2 regions of the Embleya sp. NPDC025285 genome follow, and region 1 is predicted to be linked to the other one. Evidence: riboswitches for the same ligand, from Rfam matches in the RefSeq annotation. Region 1 holds a riboswitch; the other holds the start of a gene.
What was found. Region 1 has a riboswitch for S-adenosylmethionine ahead of ACZ4FV_RS30660 (aminotransferase class V-fold PLP-dependent enzyme). Riboswitches for the same ligand answer to the same signal wherever they lie in the genome.
Positions count from the first base shown of each region.

Region 1 (7,179 bases):
GCGGACCATGGGCGCCTCGGCCTCTACGAACAAGAGCGGCGGCAACCCGGCGGCCCGTTCCTGGCGGGACCTCCTGGCGACGCTCATGCGCGGCGACGACCTGCCGGCCGACGCGACCGCGTGGGCGATGGACCACATCATGACCGGCGAGGCGACGCCGGTGCAGGTGGCCGGGTTCGTGATCGCGCTGCGGGCCAAGGGCGAGACCGTGGACGAGGTCTCGGGTCTGGTGCGGGCGATGTACGCGCACGCGTCGACGATCGAGGTGCCCGGCCGTACGGTCGACATCGTCGGCACCGGTGGCGACCTCGCGCGGACGGTGAACATCTCGACGATGTCCGCGATCGTGGTCGCGGGCACGGGCGAGACCGTGGTCAAGCACGGCAATCGGGCGGCGTCCTCGTCCAGCGGTGCCGCCGACGTGCTCGAGGCGCTCGGTGTGGTGCTGGACCTGACCCCGGAGCAGGTGGCCCGGACGGCCGAGGAGGCGGGCATCACGCTGTGCTTCGCCCAGCGCTTCCACCCGTCGCTGCGGCACGCCGCGCAGGCGCGGCGCGAGCTGGGGGTGCCGACCACGTTCAACTTCCTGGGGCCGTTGACCAATCCGGCTCGTGTGCGGTTCCACGCGGTCGGGGTCGCGGATCTGCGGATGGCGCCGATCGTGGCCGGTGTGCTGGCCGATCGGGGTGCGACCGCGCTGGTGTTCCGGGGTGACGACGGGCTGGACGAGTTGACCGTCACGACCACGTCGCAGGTGTGGATCGTGCGGGACGGCGACGTGCGCGAGGACCGGGTGGACCCGCGGGACCTGGGCATCCCGCTGAACGGGATCGAGTCGTTGCGCGGCGGCGACGCGGCGTTCAACGCCGAGGTGGCCCGGAAGTTGTTCGCGGGCGAGCAGGGCGCGGTGCGCGACGCGGTGTTGTTGAACTCGGCGGCGGCGCTGGCCGCGTTGGGCCCGGGAGAGGGATCGTTGACCCAGCAGTTGGCGGCCGGGATCGATCGGGCCGCCGAGGCGATCGACTCGGGCGCGGCGCAGGCCGCGCTGGATCGTTGGGTGGCCACGACCCGGTCGTTCGCGCGGGGATAGCGGGTCCGGGCGGGAGACCGTACGCCGGGCGTGGTCGTGGCCGACCCGCCCGGCGTCGTGCCGTCCAGGATGTGGGAATGGTGGGGCCGTCGTTGCGCGGGGCGCTCCGTCTGGTAATAATTCTGCGCAGGTCACGAGTGACAGTGGAAAGCCCCGGCTTGCTGTCCGGCAACCCTCGCTCCGCGGTGGGGTGCCCCGGGTGATGACACGGCCGGGCGTCGTAAGGCGCCCCGGCAAGCGCGGACCCCTTGCATGACGGCAGGCAATTGCTCCATGTGACCCGGGGGTCCTGTACCTGGGGAGCATGTGATGGCGTGAAATCTCTTTCTCGAAACGGGCTAATCGCCCTGATCCGTACGCGCTGAGTCGTCGCGCGTCGCTTTTCCGAGACCACATTTCACCAGCGGATCACCCGGTGCGTTTCAATGTCGATTCAGCGACATTCGCCTCGGTGTTCCGTGCCTGCCGAGGAGTTTCGCCATGACCGTCGACACCGCTTCCGCCTCCGCCTCCTCCGCCGCCTTCGACTGTGACGTCGCGATCGCCGCGCCGCTGCCCGTGGTCGGGCGGGACGTGCTCGTTCCGCTGGTGACCGGTGGCGAGGTCGAGTACGCCGCGCTCGACTACGGGGCGAGTGCGCCGTGTCTTCAGCGGGTGTGGGACGACGTGTCCACATACCTGCCCTACTACGGCAGCGTGCACCGCGGTGCCGGCTACCTGTCCCAGTTGTCCACCGACCTGTACGAGCAGAGCCGGGCCACGGTCGCGAGCTTCCTGGGGCTGCGGGCCGACGACACACTGCTGTTCACCCGCGGGACCACCGACTCGCTCAACCTGCTCGCGTCGGTACTGCCGCGCGGCACGCGGGTGTTCGTCTTCGAGACCGAGCACCACGCCGCGCTGCTGCCGTGGCGCCGGCACGCCGGGGTGACCCAGTTGGCCGCGCCGTCCTCGCCGGCGCAGGCCGTCGCGACGCTGGAGGCGGCGCTCGCCGGGTCCGGCGACGGGCCCCGACTGGTGTGCGTGACCGGTGCCTCGAACGTGACCGGTGAGCTCTTCCCGGTCGCCGAACTGGCCGAGGTCGCGCACCGGCACGGCGCGCGGATCGTGCTGGACGCCGCGCAACTGGCGCCGCACCACCCGGTGTCGGTGGCCGACCTGGACGTGGACTGGATCGCGCTGTCGGCGCACAAGCTGTACGCGCCGTTCGGCTCCGGCGTGTTGGCCGGGCGGGGCGACTGGCTGGACGCGGCCGAGCCGTACCTGGCCGGTGGCGGGGCGAGCAAGGCGGTCAGTCGGGACCACGTGGAGTGGCAGCGCGGTGCGGCCCGGCACGAGGCGGGATCGCCGAATGTGATCGGCGCCTACGCGTTGGCGTCCGCGTGTCGGGCGATCACCGAGGCGGGGCCGGCGGCGCTGGTCGCCCGCGAGGAGGCGCTGCTCGCGCGCCTTCGGGCGCAGCTGGCGCAGATTCCGGCGGTGCGGACGCTGGAGCTGTTCGGGCCGGAGTCGGCCCGGGTGGGGGTGCTCTCGTTCGTGGTCGAGGGGTGGAACAGCTCGCGGTTCGCGGCGGTGTTGTCGGCGGAGTACGGGATCGGTGTGCGGGACGGGCTGTTCTGCGCTCATCCGCTGGTGCGGCACCTGTTGGGCGGGCGGGCCGACCAGCCGAGCGAGTGCGGGTCTCCGGACGCGCCCGAGGGTGAGCAGAACCTCAACGCGATCCGGGTCAGCTTCGGCTTGGGCACGCCCGTCGAGCACCTGGACCGCTTTGCGGGGGCGGTGCGGGAGATCGTGGAGCGTGGGGCGTTGTGGAGCTACACGGTCGATGGGGGGCGGTGCGTTCCGGACGCGGACCCGCGCTCTGTGCGGCAATTGCCTGCGGCGTAGGGGGTTTTGGCCTCGCCGGCCGGGCGTCCTCAAGCGCCGGACGGGCTGGGGTGGCCCCTGCCGGGGGTGTCCTCAAGCGCCGGACGGGCTGGATTGGTGTTGTTGGGCGGTGGGGCTGGGGTGTTGATTGCGCCCGGGCCCGGGGGATGGCGGCCCTGCCGGGGGTGTCCTCAAGCGCCGGACGGGCTGGATCGGTGTTGTTGGGCGGTGGGGCTGCGGTTTTGGGTGCGCCGGGGTGGGTGTCCTCGAGCGCCGGGTGGGCTGGGTTTGGTGTTGTTGGGCGGTGGGGCTGCGGTTTCGGGTGCGCCGGGTGGGCTGGAATCGGCCCGGGGTGGGGTGGCCTTGCCGGGGGTGGGTTCGAGTGTTGGGCGGGGTGGGTCCGGGCGCTTTGGGGGCGCCCGGACCGGGGGTTATTCCAGGCCGATGGCGAAGGCGGCTTCGAGGTCGTGTTGGGAGTAGGTGCGGAAGGCGATGTGGGTGGTGGTGGCCTCCACGCCGGGGACCTTGTTGAGGTGGCCGGGGATGACGTCGGCCAGGTCGTCGTGGGCGCGGACGCGCACCATGGCGATCAGGTCGAATTCTCCGGTGACCGAGTAGACCTCGCTCACGCCCTCGATCGCGGCGATCGCCTCCGCGATTTCCGGGGTCTGGTCCACACGCGTCTTGACCTGCACGATCGCGGTGATCACGGGTAGTCCTCCGGCTCTCGACGACAAGGTGCCCGAGCTTAGTCGGCGCACGTGCGCCGGGGAGTGTCGGTGGCGAGACCGCGGCTTCACCCGATCGGAGTGGTTTGCTCCGGCCACACCCTGGGTGCGGCCGGCCGGCCCAGGGTGAGCAGGTCGGACAGCTCGTGCCGGCCGCTCGCGTGCATCCGGCCGATGAAGGCGCGCAGGACGTGCGCGGTCGCCCGGGCGTCGGCGAGCGCTCGGTGGGTCGGGTCGGTGGGCGCCTCGAAGTACCGCGCGAGCGTGCCCAGACGCATGTTCGGCACCGTCCCCGGCGGCAGCAACGCGCGGGCCAGCGCGAGCGTGTCCACGACCCGCAGATCGGGCCACGGCGCGTCGCAGGCGAGGCTCGCCGCACGCAGAAAGCCCACGTCGAAGGGGGCGTTGTGGGCGACCAGGATGGCGTCCTCGGCGAACCGGGTGAACGCCGGCAACACCAGCCGCAGCGGTGGCGCGTCGGCCACCAGATCGTCGGATATCCCGGTCAGGTCCGTGATGAACTCCGGGATCGGTACGCCGGGCGCGACCAGGGTCGCGAACTCGCCCAGACGGTCCGATCCGCGCAGGCGTACGGCGGCGATCTCGGTGATCCGCGCCTCCTGCGGATCCAGGCCGGTCGTCTCCAGATCGACGACCGTGAACACCTGGCGCTCCACCTCGTCACGAATCGCTCGGGACCCGGGCATGGTTCGCAACTCGTGGCCCGGGGCGATACTGTCCGGCGGGCGGGAACGCCGCGGCCGGTCGGCCGCCGGCAAGCCCTGATTCGCCGAACCTCGTGACCGGCAATCCCGGTGCGCGGTGCTGCTCATGTACCGGACGGTACGTTTCCGGCCCGACACGGCCGCGCCCAGGTACCTCTCGCCGCCCGGCATCATGGGTGTACGCGGGCCGCTCGCGGACCGGCAGACGCTCGCAGACCAGACAGGAAGGGAACACGCATGTCGATCCAGGCCCCCACCGAGGACACCCGGTGGCGTTGCTCGCTGTGCGGCAACCTGACCCGGTTCGACGTGACGCGGACCACCAAGGCGGTCGAGTTCACCCACCTCGACCTCGCGGGCGTCGCCCGGGTCGAGGAGCGCGAGATCGTTTCCGACGAGATCGAGTCGGTGCGCTGCCGCTGGTGCAACGCGACCGACTCCGTCGAGCTGGTGGCGCGACCCGACGCGAGCTGAGTGCCGAGACCGTGCGGCGACAATGGGACTGTGCATCGTTTCGGCATCGGGGCGGCCCGGCGCGGCCGTCCCCGCTCCGGAACACGCCATGATCAAGGCGTCGGCGTCCCGGCAACGGTGACGCGGGGAGGGGCCTCAAGGGAACGGGAAGGACCGGAGGAGCAGTGAGCGGACCGGATACCCGCGCGGACGAGGTCACGCCTGCGCACGCCGCCGAGGCCGCCGAGGCGGTGCCGGCCGCCGAGCCCGACCTCGACGCGCAACCCCGGGCCGAGGCGGAGACCGACCCGGTGTCCGTCGACTCCGAGGCCGCCCCGGAGGCACCCGTCGACCACGCGGTCGATCCGGAGCCGCACGGGCCCGCCGCCCCTGCGGCCCACGCGCATCCGGCCGGGCCGGCGAGCGCCGAGGCCGATCCGAACCCCACCGCCGAACCCCGTGTCGCCGCCGGCGCGGATGCCGACGCCTGCGCCGAACCCGGTGCCGTCGGGGCCGACCCGGAGCGGGGTGATCCGCAGGTCGTCGAGCCCGAGGTGTTGTCCGGGCCGTTGCCCGAGGCGGTCCGGGTGCGGGTGATCTCGGTGGCCGCGGACGCGCTCGGCACGATGACCGCGGACGAGGTGCCCGGACCGCTGCGCCGGTTCGCCCGGTTCACCCACCAGCGCCGGGCCAAGTTCGCCGCGACGCCGCTGGCCGCCGCGCTGGAGAACGACCCGGTGTTCCGGCAGCGCATAGCGGAGCGCTTTCGCAAGGGCCTGCCGGAGATCTCCGAGGCGCTCGAGGCCGGCAAGGTGCCCGCCGCGGCCGACCCGCTCGACGTGGCCGCCGCCGCGTACCTGCTGCGCCCGCGCGGCTGGGTCCGACTGATCGAGACCGCCGGCGACGCGGCCAAGGAGGCCGCCGCCGATCGCGCCGAGGCCGAGGCCGCCGAGACGTTGTCCCGCCTCGAGCACGAGGTCGGCGTACTGCGCGCGGCATCCAAGACCGAGCACGAACGGCTGCGCGCGGAGCTGGAGACCGCCCGCAAGGAGGCCGACCACCTGCGCCGCCAGGTCCGCGGCCTCCAGGGCAGCGCCAAGCACGAGGAGAAGGAGGCCCGTCGGGCCCGCTCCGAGCTGGACGCCGTGCGGGTCGAGGCGCAGGCTGCGGTCGCCGCCGCGGAGAAGGAGGCGCGCCGCCTGCGCGGTCGCGTCGCCGAGGTCGAATCGGCCCTGGAGGCCAGCCGTCGGGCGGCCCGCGAGGGACGCAGCATGGAGGACACCCGGGTCCGGCTGCTCCTGGACACCGTGCTGGAGGCCGCCCAGGGGCTGCGCCGCGAGCTCGCGCTGCCGCCGGTGGGCATCCGGCCCGCCGACATGGTGGACGCGGTGGTGCCGGGCGCGTCCGGGATAAAGGACATCGCGCAGCGCGCGCTGGAGGGCGACGACCCGGCGCTGCTCGACCAATTGCTCGCGCTGCCGCAGGCGCACCTGGTGATCGACGGCTACAACGTGACCAAGACCGGCTATCCCACGCTCGCGCTGAACAAGCAGCGCGACCGGCTGGTCGGCGGCTTGACCGGGCTCGCCGCGCAGACCGGCTGCGAGGTGACGTGCGTGTTCGACGGCGCGCAGTTGGACGCGCCGGTGCTGCTGGCCCCCGCACGCGGGGTGCGGGTGATGTTCAGCAAGCCGGGCGAGACGGCCGACGAGCTGATTCGCCGGCTGGTCCGGGCCGAGCCGCCGGGCCGCCCGGTCGTGGTGGTTTCCACCGACCGCGAGGTGGCCGAGGGCGTGCGCAAGGCCGGGGCCCGCCCGGTGCCCTCCACGATGCTGCTGCGCCGGCTCACCCGCGGCTGACCCCTGGCGCCCGGGCGCCGTTCGCACCGCGTGTCGGTGCCGCTCCCTACCGTTGACGAGGAAAGTCGACGAAAGGGGAGAAGCCACATGCGCATCGCCTGTCGTACGCACCGCGGCCGAGGGCGCGCCGGCGCCGGTTGCGCGATTCCGGCCTCGATCGGGCCGGCGTTGATCAGCGTTCGTTCGATCGATTCCGGTATATCGTCCGAATTATCATTTATTTCGCAATACGCCGACTCCGGGGAGTACGGCGAGCACGCCGATCAGCTCGACTACGCCGAGTTGGACGAGGAAACCCTCACCGCGCTGCGGTTGTTCGCGGCCGAGGGGATGCTCGCGGCGGCCGGCGCGCAACTGCGCGACAACGGCGAGATGCCGAGCGTCCGTCGATCGGTCGAGCGCGAAAGGTGACCGTCGGGTGACCTTTTTCGGAGAATTGGCGAAGAGCGACACGGAAT
Region 1 covers NZ_JBVHLU010000054.1:16,839-24,017, forward strand. Annotated here, with positions in the region: gene trpD (anthranilate phosphoribosyltransferase) at 1-1,090, shown strand, start outside; SAM riboswitch class IV at 1,220-1,336, shown strand; gene ACZ4FV_RS30660 (aminotransferase class V-fold PLP-dependent enzyme) at 1,571-2,977, shown strand; gene ACZ4FV_RS30665 (Lrp/AsnC ligand binding domain-containing protein) at 3,388-3,666, opposite strand; gene ACZ4FV_RS30670 (exonuclease domain-containing protein) at 3,753-4,391, opposite strand; gene ACZ4FV_RS30675 (hypothetical protein) at 4,647-4,883, shown strand; gene ACZ4FV_RS30680 (NYN domain-containing protein) at 5,048-6,721, shown strand; gene ACZ4FV_RS30685 (hypothetical protein) at 6,809-7,132, shown strand.

Region 2 (7,179 bases), on a different contig from region 1:
CGGTGCTTGCGCTCCTTGAGCTCGACCTCGGTCGCGGCGCCGGCCTTGATCACGGCAACGCCGCCGGCCAGCTTCGCGAGACGCTCCTGGAGCTTCTCGCGGTCGTAGTCCGAGTCCGAGTTCTCGATCTCGGCGCGGATCTGGTTGACCCGACCCGCGACCTGGTCCGAGTCACCGGCACCGTCGACGATGGTCGTCTCGTCCTTGGTGACGACGACCTTGCGGGCGCGGCCGAGGAGTTCGAGACCCGCGGTGTCGAGCTTGAGGCCGACCTCCTCGGAGATGACCTGGCCACCGGTGAGGATGGCGATGTCGCCGAGCATGGCCTTGCGACGGTCGCCGAAGCCCGGCGCCTTGACGGCGACGGACTTGAAGGTGCCGCGGATCTTGTTGACGACGAGCGTGGCCAGGGCCTCGCCCTCGACGTCCTCGGAGATGATCATGAGCGGCTTACCCGACTGCATGACCTTCTCCAGCAGCGGGAGGAGGTCCTTCACCGAGGTGATCTTCGAGTTGACGATGAGCACGTAGGCGTCTTCGAGGACGGCCTCCATGCGCTCCATGTCGGTCGCGAAGTACGGCGAGATGTAGCCCTTGTCGAAGCGCATGCCCTCGGTGAGCTCGAGCTCGAGACCGAAGGTGTTGCTCTCCTCGACGGTGATGACGCCTTCCTTGCCGACCTTGTCCATGGCCTCGGCGATCATCTCGCCGATCAGGGGGTCCGCGGCGGAGATCGAGGCGGTGGAGGCGATCTGCTCCTTCGTCTCGACGTCCTTGGCAAGCGCGAGAAGCTGCTCGGAGACGGCCTCGACGGCCTTCTCGATGCCACGCTTGAGGGCCATCGGGTTCGCGCCGGCGGCCACGTTGCGCAGGCCCTCGCGTACGAGCGCCTGGGCGAGGACGGTCGCGGTCGTCGTGCCGTCACCGGCGACGTCGTCCGTCTTCTTCGCGACCTCCTTGACCAGCTCCGCACCGATCTTCTCGTACGGGTCCTCGAGCTCGATCTCCTTGGCGATGCTCACACCATCGTTGGTGATGGTGGGCGCACCCCACTTCTTCTCGAGCACGACGTTGCGGCCCTTGGGGCCCAGCGTGACCTTGACGGCGTCGGCGAGCTGGTTCATCCCGCGCTCGAGGCCGCGGCGCGCTTCCTCGTTGAACGCGATGATCTTGGCCATGTGGTGAAGTCCTCCCAGAACGGGGGTGAGTGCCGGACCGCACAGGTGCCCGCGACGGACGACCCGACCACCGCGAGGATCCCTCCCTCACGGGTGCCGAGCCTCACCGGCTCGGTCCGTTTCTGTCACTCTCACATCCAGAGTGCTAACGCCAATGATTAGCACTCGACCATGCCGAGTGCAAGCGCAACGGCCGGTCCCGACCCGTCCGCGCACACCCCCGCGCGTGTCGCACGAAGCGCGGGTCCGCACGGCCGCACGTACAACGACCGGGGCCCGGCCCCCGCATGGCGGGAAGGCCGGGCCCCGGTCGCTGATCACACCCGATACGCATCCGATCCGACCATCGGACAACAGGCCGGACGAGAGATCGGGACAAGTGTTGTGCTGCGATGTGTCGTGCAGTCCGTGGTGTGGACCGTTTCAAGCAGAGGAGCGGATGCCCCCTGGTTCAGGCGGTGACGCGGACCATGTCGGCCTGCGGCCCCTTCTGCCCCTGCGAGATCTCGAACTCGACTCGCTGCCCCTCCTCGAGCGTCCGGTACCCGTCCATCTGGATCGCGCTGTAGTGGACGAAAACGTCCGCACCACCGTCGACCGCGATGAAGCCGTACCCCTTCTCCGCGTTGAACCACTTGACGGCGCCCTGAGCCATTCCTAACTCCCCTGTTACTGGCCCTTTCACGGATACTGCACGCCGCAGCTCCGGGTTCGTATCCAGAAGGACCCGGCCTTCCGCTACGACCGCGGCTGAATGTATCCGGACGGATGCCCGGAGCAACAGGTCAATCGGACGAGAATTCCCGAGTGAATAAAGCTCGCATTCTTCGTGAATCACCAGGAAAGCCGTATTTCAATACGTCAGGAAAACGACTTTCGATACATATCGGGTGTGATCTCGACCACGGGTTTACCGACGCAACGCCGCCAAAGCGGGGAAATGGACCCGGGTAAACACGTGTAACGCACGTCGGCCGGGGAGAGAGGAAATCCGCCGCCCGGTGCTCCGGACGGCGGATTTCTCGGTTCCGTTTCGTGGTCCGTGCCGATGAAGATCGACAAGGTCGCCTATCGCGTCAGCAACCGCCGGCGACCGCCGGGATGATCGAAACGCTGCCGTTGTCGGGGATCGTGGTGGCGAGACCGTCCGCGAAGCGCACGTCCTCGTCGTTCACGTACAGATTCACAAAGCGGCGCAGCTTGCCCTCGTCGTCGAGGATGCGTGCGCGAATTCCGGTGTGGTCCTTTTCCAGGGCGTCCAGGACCTCGGCGAGGGTGCTTCCCTCGACGGACACCTCGGCCGCCCCACCCGTGTAGGTGCGCAGGATCGTCGGGATGCGAACGGAGACGCTCATGCCAGGCCGGCCTTTCGGAAGGATTCCAGAGTGGGTCGAATGGTCGCGGTGGCGCCGGTGGTCGGCGTGACCGCGTCCAACGTCTTGAGGCCGTCGCCCGTGTTGAGCACGACCGTCTCGGCGTCCGGGTCCAGCGCGCCGGACGCGAGCAGCTTGCGCAGGCAGCCGACGGTCACGCCACCGGCGGTCTCGCCGAAGATGCCCTCGGTGCGGGCCAGCAGCTTCATCGCCTCGACCACCTCGGCGTCGGTGACGTCCTCCACCGCGCCGCCGGTGCGCTTGCACACGTCCAGCACGTACGGGCCGTCGGCCGGGTTGCCGATCGCGAGCGACTTGGCGATCGTGTCCGGCCGCACCGGGCGGATCACGTCGTGGCCGGCCTTCCACGCGGCGGCCACCGGGGAGCACCCGGTGGCCTGCGCGCCGAAGATCTTGTACGGCGCGTCCTCGACCAGCCCCAGCGCGATCAGCTCGCGGAAGCCCTTGTCGATCTTGGTGAGCTGCGAACCCGACGCGATCGGGATGACGATCTGCTCGGGCAGCCGCCAGCCGAGCTGCTCGGCGATCTCGTACGCGAGCGTCTTGGAACCCTCGCCGTAGTACGGCCGCAGGTTGACGTTGACGAAGCCCCAGTCCTCACCGGCCGGGTCGCCGATCAGCTCCGAGCAGAACCGGTTGACCTCGTCGTAGGTGCCCTCGATGGCGACCAGCTCGCCGCCGTACACGGCCGCCGTGACGACCTTGCCGGCCTCCAGGTCGGAGGGGATGAACACGCAGCTCCGCAGGCCCGCCCGGGCGGCGGCGGCACCCACCGCGCCGGCCAGGTTGCCGGTGGAGGAGCAGGAGAGGGTGGTGAAGCCGAACGTGCGCGCGGCCTCGACGGCGATCGCGACCACGCGGTCCTTGAAGGAGTGCGTCGGGTTGCCCGAGTCGTCCTTGACGTGCAGCTTCGCGATGCCCAGCTCGCGGCCCAGGTTCTCGGCGCGGACCAGCTTGGTGAAACCGGGGTTCAGATTGGGCCGGGACGCGACGTCCGCGGACACCGGCAGGAGCGGCGCGTAGCGCCAGATGTTCTGCGGGCCGGCCTCGATCTGCTCACGTGTGACGGTGCCGAAGTCGTAGGCCACCTCGAGCGGGCCGAAACAGGACTCGCAGGCGTACTTGGGACCCAGTTCGGTGCGTTCGCCGCACTCGCGACACGACAGCGCGACGGCCGGACCGAAGGAGGTGGAGGTGGAGGTGGCGCTGGTGGAACGGGTGGCGGTGGGTGTCGCCATGGCGAGGGCCTTTCTGTCCTCATCTTTACCCGTGGGGTTCCACGGGCCGGACTTGGCACCTGTCCGATCCGCCGGTGCTCGCTCGCGCCGAAAGCGCGTCACGAGGAATGACGATCGGATGGTTGCCGGGGCTTCAACGGGCCGTTCCCTCTGCCCCTCTGGATGAGCTGCTATGGCGGTGGACACACCCTTCGCGAGGTGGCCGGTCCGCGTTTGTCCGGCACGACGTGCGATCGTCGTTACCGGTGACGACGACTGTAACCGAACCGGTGCCGCGTCGATCATCCGGTCCACCTCGCGAGACGATGGAGGGTGGCCGTGACCGAGGCCGGAACACCGGCGACGACAGGGGATTTCGAACGTGCAGCCCGAGGTGAGCGCCTGGCTTCGACGACGGTCCTCCGTCGCCGCGGACTGGCCCGTCGACAAGCTTCTTGACGCCAAACGAGACACTCGGGTCAGCGTCGTCCTGCCGGCGTTGAACGAGGCGGCGACCGTCGGGGACATCGTCAAGGTGGTCCGCACCGAGCTGATCGAGCGCGCGCCGCTGGTGGACGAACTGGTCGTGGTCGACTCCGGATCGGTCGACGACACCTCCCGGATCGCGGCGGACGCGGGCGCGCGGGTCGTGCACCGCGACGACATCCTGCCCGCGATCCCGGCCGTGCGCGGCAAAGGCGAGGTGTTGTGGCGCTCGCTCCTGGTCACCGACGGCGACATCGTCGCGTTCGTGGACGCCGACCTCAAGGACTTCTCGGCCGACTTCGTCACCGGAATCCTCGGCCCGCTGCTCACCGACACCTCGGTGCAACTGGTCAAGGCGATGTACGACCGGCCGCTGGAGATCGGCGACACGATCGTGCCCGCCGGCGGCGGCCGGGTGACCGAGTTGGTCGCGCGTCCGCTGCTCAACCTGCACTGGCCGGAACTCGCCGGTTTCGTCCAGCCGCTCGGCGGCGAGTACGCGGCCCGCCGCTCGTTGCTGGAACAACTGCCCTTCCCGTGCGGCTACGGCGTCGAGACCGCGATGCTCGTGGACACCCTGCGCCTGGTCGGCCTGGACGCGATGGCCCAGGTGGACGTGGGGGTGCGCCGGCACAACCACCAGGACGAGGCCGGGCTGGGCCGGATGGCGGCGGAGATACTCCAGGCCGTCGAGCGCCGGCTGCGGCGCGGCCCGAACGGCGCGCACCCGGTCGAGCTGAGCACCGCGCTGACCCAGTTCGAGCGGGACGAGGGCGGTTTCCGGCTGCGTACGCACGACGTCGCGGCCCGGGAGCGGCCGGCGATGGCGACCGTGCCCGCCTACCGCGCACGAACCCGCCTGGTCGAGCGCTGATCGCCGGGCGGGGCCGGCGGGCTCAGTTGCCGAGCACCTCCGCGACCTTGCGCACGGTGTTCTCCCGGGCCGCCCGCACCCGGGTCAGCGCCGCGGCCTCACGCTCGATCGCCTGTCGCTGATACGCCACGTCGACCGCGTACCAGGTGCCCGCGACGTTGTGCTCGGCCCGGCAGGCCACCGTCGCGGTCGCCGCCGCGATCTCGCGCGCGCTCGGCACGGGCGTGTCCCAGGCCGGATCGCCGCCCGCCGCCAACGGATCGGGGTAGTCGAACCCCTTCCCCCGCATGCACGTCGACCACAGCGCGAGCACCTGCCGTACCCGAGGATCCGCGCGCGAGCGCTCGAACGACTCCACATCCAGCCGGCTCGGCAGTGCCGCGCGCTCCAGCGCCGGATCGACGCCGAGGGCGAACCGCGCCTCTCCCAGGCAGCCCGGTCCCGGCCGATCGCTGCCCTCGGTCGGCGCCGGCGGCAGCCCGTCCGCCGCCGCGGCGCCGTACAGCGCCACCTCCAGCTCGCGGCCCAGGGCCGGTGCGCTCGGCTTGTCGCCCGCCTTCGCCACTCCCGGCGGCCGAAATCCCCAGCCGGCCACCTCGACCGGGTCGCCCACCCCGTACCGGCGCTCGGTGCGCGAGCGCAGCACCGGTTCGGTGTCCGTCGTAGCGGGGGTCGGATACGTCAGGCCCAGCCGGCCCAGGCAGGCCCGGATCAGCACCTGTTCGGCCGCGGTCTGCCGGGCGCGCTGCTCCGGGGTCGGCAGGTGGGCCGCGATCGGCAGGTCGAGCCGGGCCACCTCGCCCGCCGGCGGGACCGCGCCCGGCGGCGGGAGCGACGGGTCGGCGCGGCCGGGCGCCCGCGCCGCCGGGTCCGCGCGCTCGCCGCTCGCGGTGCACCCCGCCGACGCGGCGCACAACACGACGCCCAGCACGACGCCCACCAGGACGGGGCCCGGGACGCGGCGCGGGCGCACTACTGCGCGGTCCAACTGCCCGACGCGTTGTTGTTCTTCAGCGCCGGATCGAGATTGGCCGTGGACTTCGGACCGATCTCCTGCACCGGGCCCTGATAGTTGCTGCCGTAGTAGATCCGCAGGATGTGCGTCGGATCGTTGTTCCACACCGACGCCGCGTTGTTCTTGACCGCCGTCCACGCGCCGCTGCTGCCGTCCGGGGACGGCATGAACCGGTACCCCGAGTAGTTGGCCACGTTGTACCGATGGTCGAAACGCGCGCCCTTGGCGTTCGAGTTGTAGTACAGACACGCGTCGCCGTCGTTGCACGCGCCGTCGCCCTCGGCGACCGCGGGTGTCGCGCCGCTCGCCAGGATCAACGCGGCGGCCACGGCGCCCGCGGCCAGGCCACGATTGTTGCCCATTCCCGATTCCCCCTTGCCCCGTCGCCCTTTTTCGGACCCCGTCCAACGACCGGGTCCGCGGGGAGAGCCCCGGTCGAACCCGGGCGGGATCGGCCCGACGAGTCAAGAGAAAGCACACCCCCGCTACTCCCGGTAATGACAAGCGCACGTGATACTCGCCACACCGTTCGAGCCGCGGGGGCGATCGGGCCGGGTTTGCGCACCGGGAAGCGTGGCTAGGGTCGGGGCATGAGTGCTCCCCCTCCCGCTGGTGTCCTGGTCGCCTCGAATCGCGGTCCCGTGTCCTTCTCACTGGAGGACGACGGCACGCTGTCCGTCAGTCGCGGCGGCGGCGGACTCGTGTCCGGACTGTCCACCGCGGGCCAGGGGACCGGCGCGGTGTGGGTGTGCTCGGCGCTGGGCGAGGCCGATCGCACCGCGACCCGGGCCGCCCCCTCGGGCCGGCTGGATCTGGCCGGTCACGACACCGGTGGCCTGGCCGTACGGATGCTGGACATCGATCCGGGCACCTTCGCGCGGGCCTACAACGCCATAGCGAATTCGACCCTGTGGTTCGTCCACCACCTGCTCTACGACACCCCGTCCAAGCCGGTCTTCGACGCGCGCTTTCGCAAGGAGTGGGCCTCCTACGAGGCGTACAACCAGGCCTTCGC
Region 2 covers NZ_JBVHLU010000134.1:3,499-10,677, reverse strand. Annotated here, with positions in the region: gene groL (chaperonin GroEL) at 1-1,178, opposite strand, end outside; gene ACZ4FV_RS46465 (cold-shock protein) at 1,630-1,833, opposite strand; gene ACZ4FV_RS46460 (ubiquitin-like small modifier protein 1) at 2,255-2,533, opposite strand; gene thrC (threonine synthase) at 2,530-3,810, opposite strand; SAM riboswitch class I at 3,827-3,979, opposite strand; gene ACZ4FV_RS46450 (glucosyl-3-phosphoglycerate synthase) at 4,172-5,149, shown strand; gene ACZ4FV_RS46445 (hypothetical protein) at 5,172-6,137, opposite strand; gene ACZ4FV_RS46440 (peptidase inhibitor family I36 protein) at 6,122-6,526, opposite strand; gene ACZ4FV_RS46435 (alpha,alpha-trehalose-phosphate synthase (UDP-forming)) at 6,755-7,179, shown strand, end outside.
Region 2: linked by a shared signal. The riboswitch ahead of thrC (threonine synthase) and the one ahead of ACZ4FV_RS30660 (aminotransferase class V-fold PLP-dependent enzyme) in region 1 are both predicted to bind S-adenosylmethionine.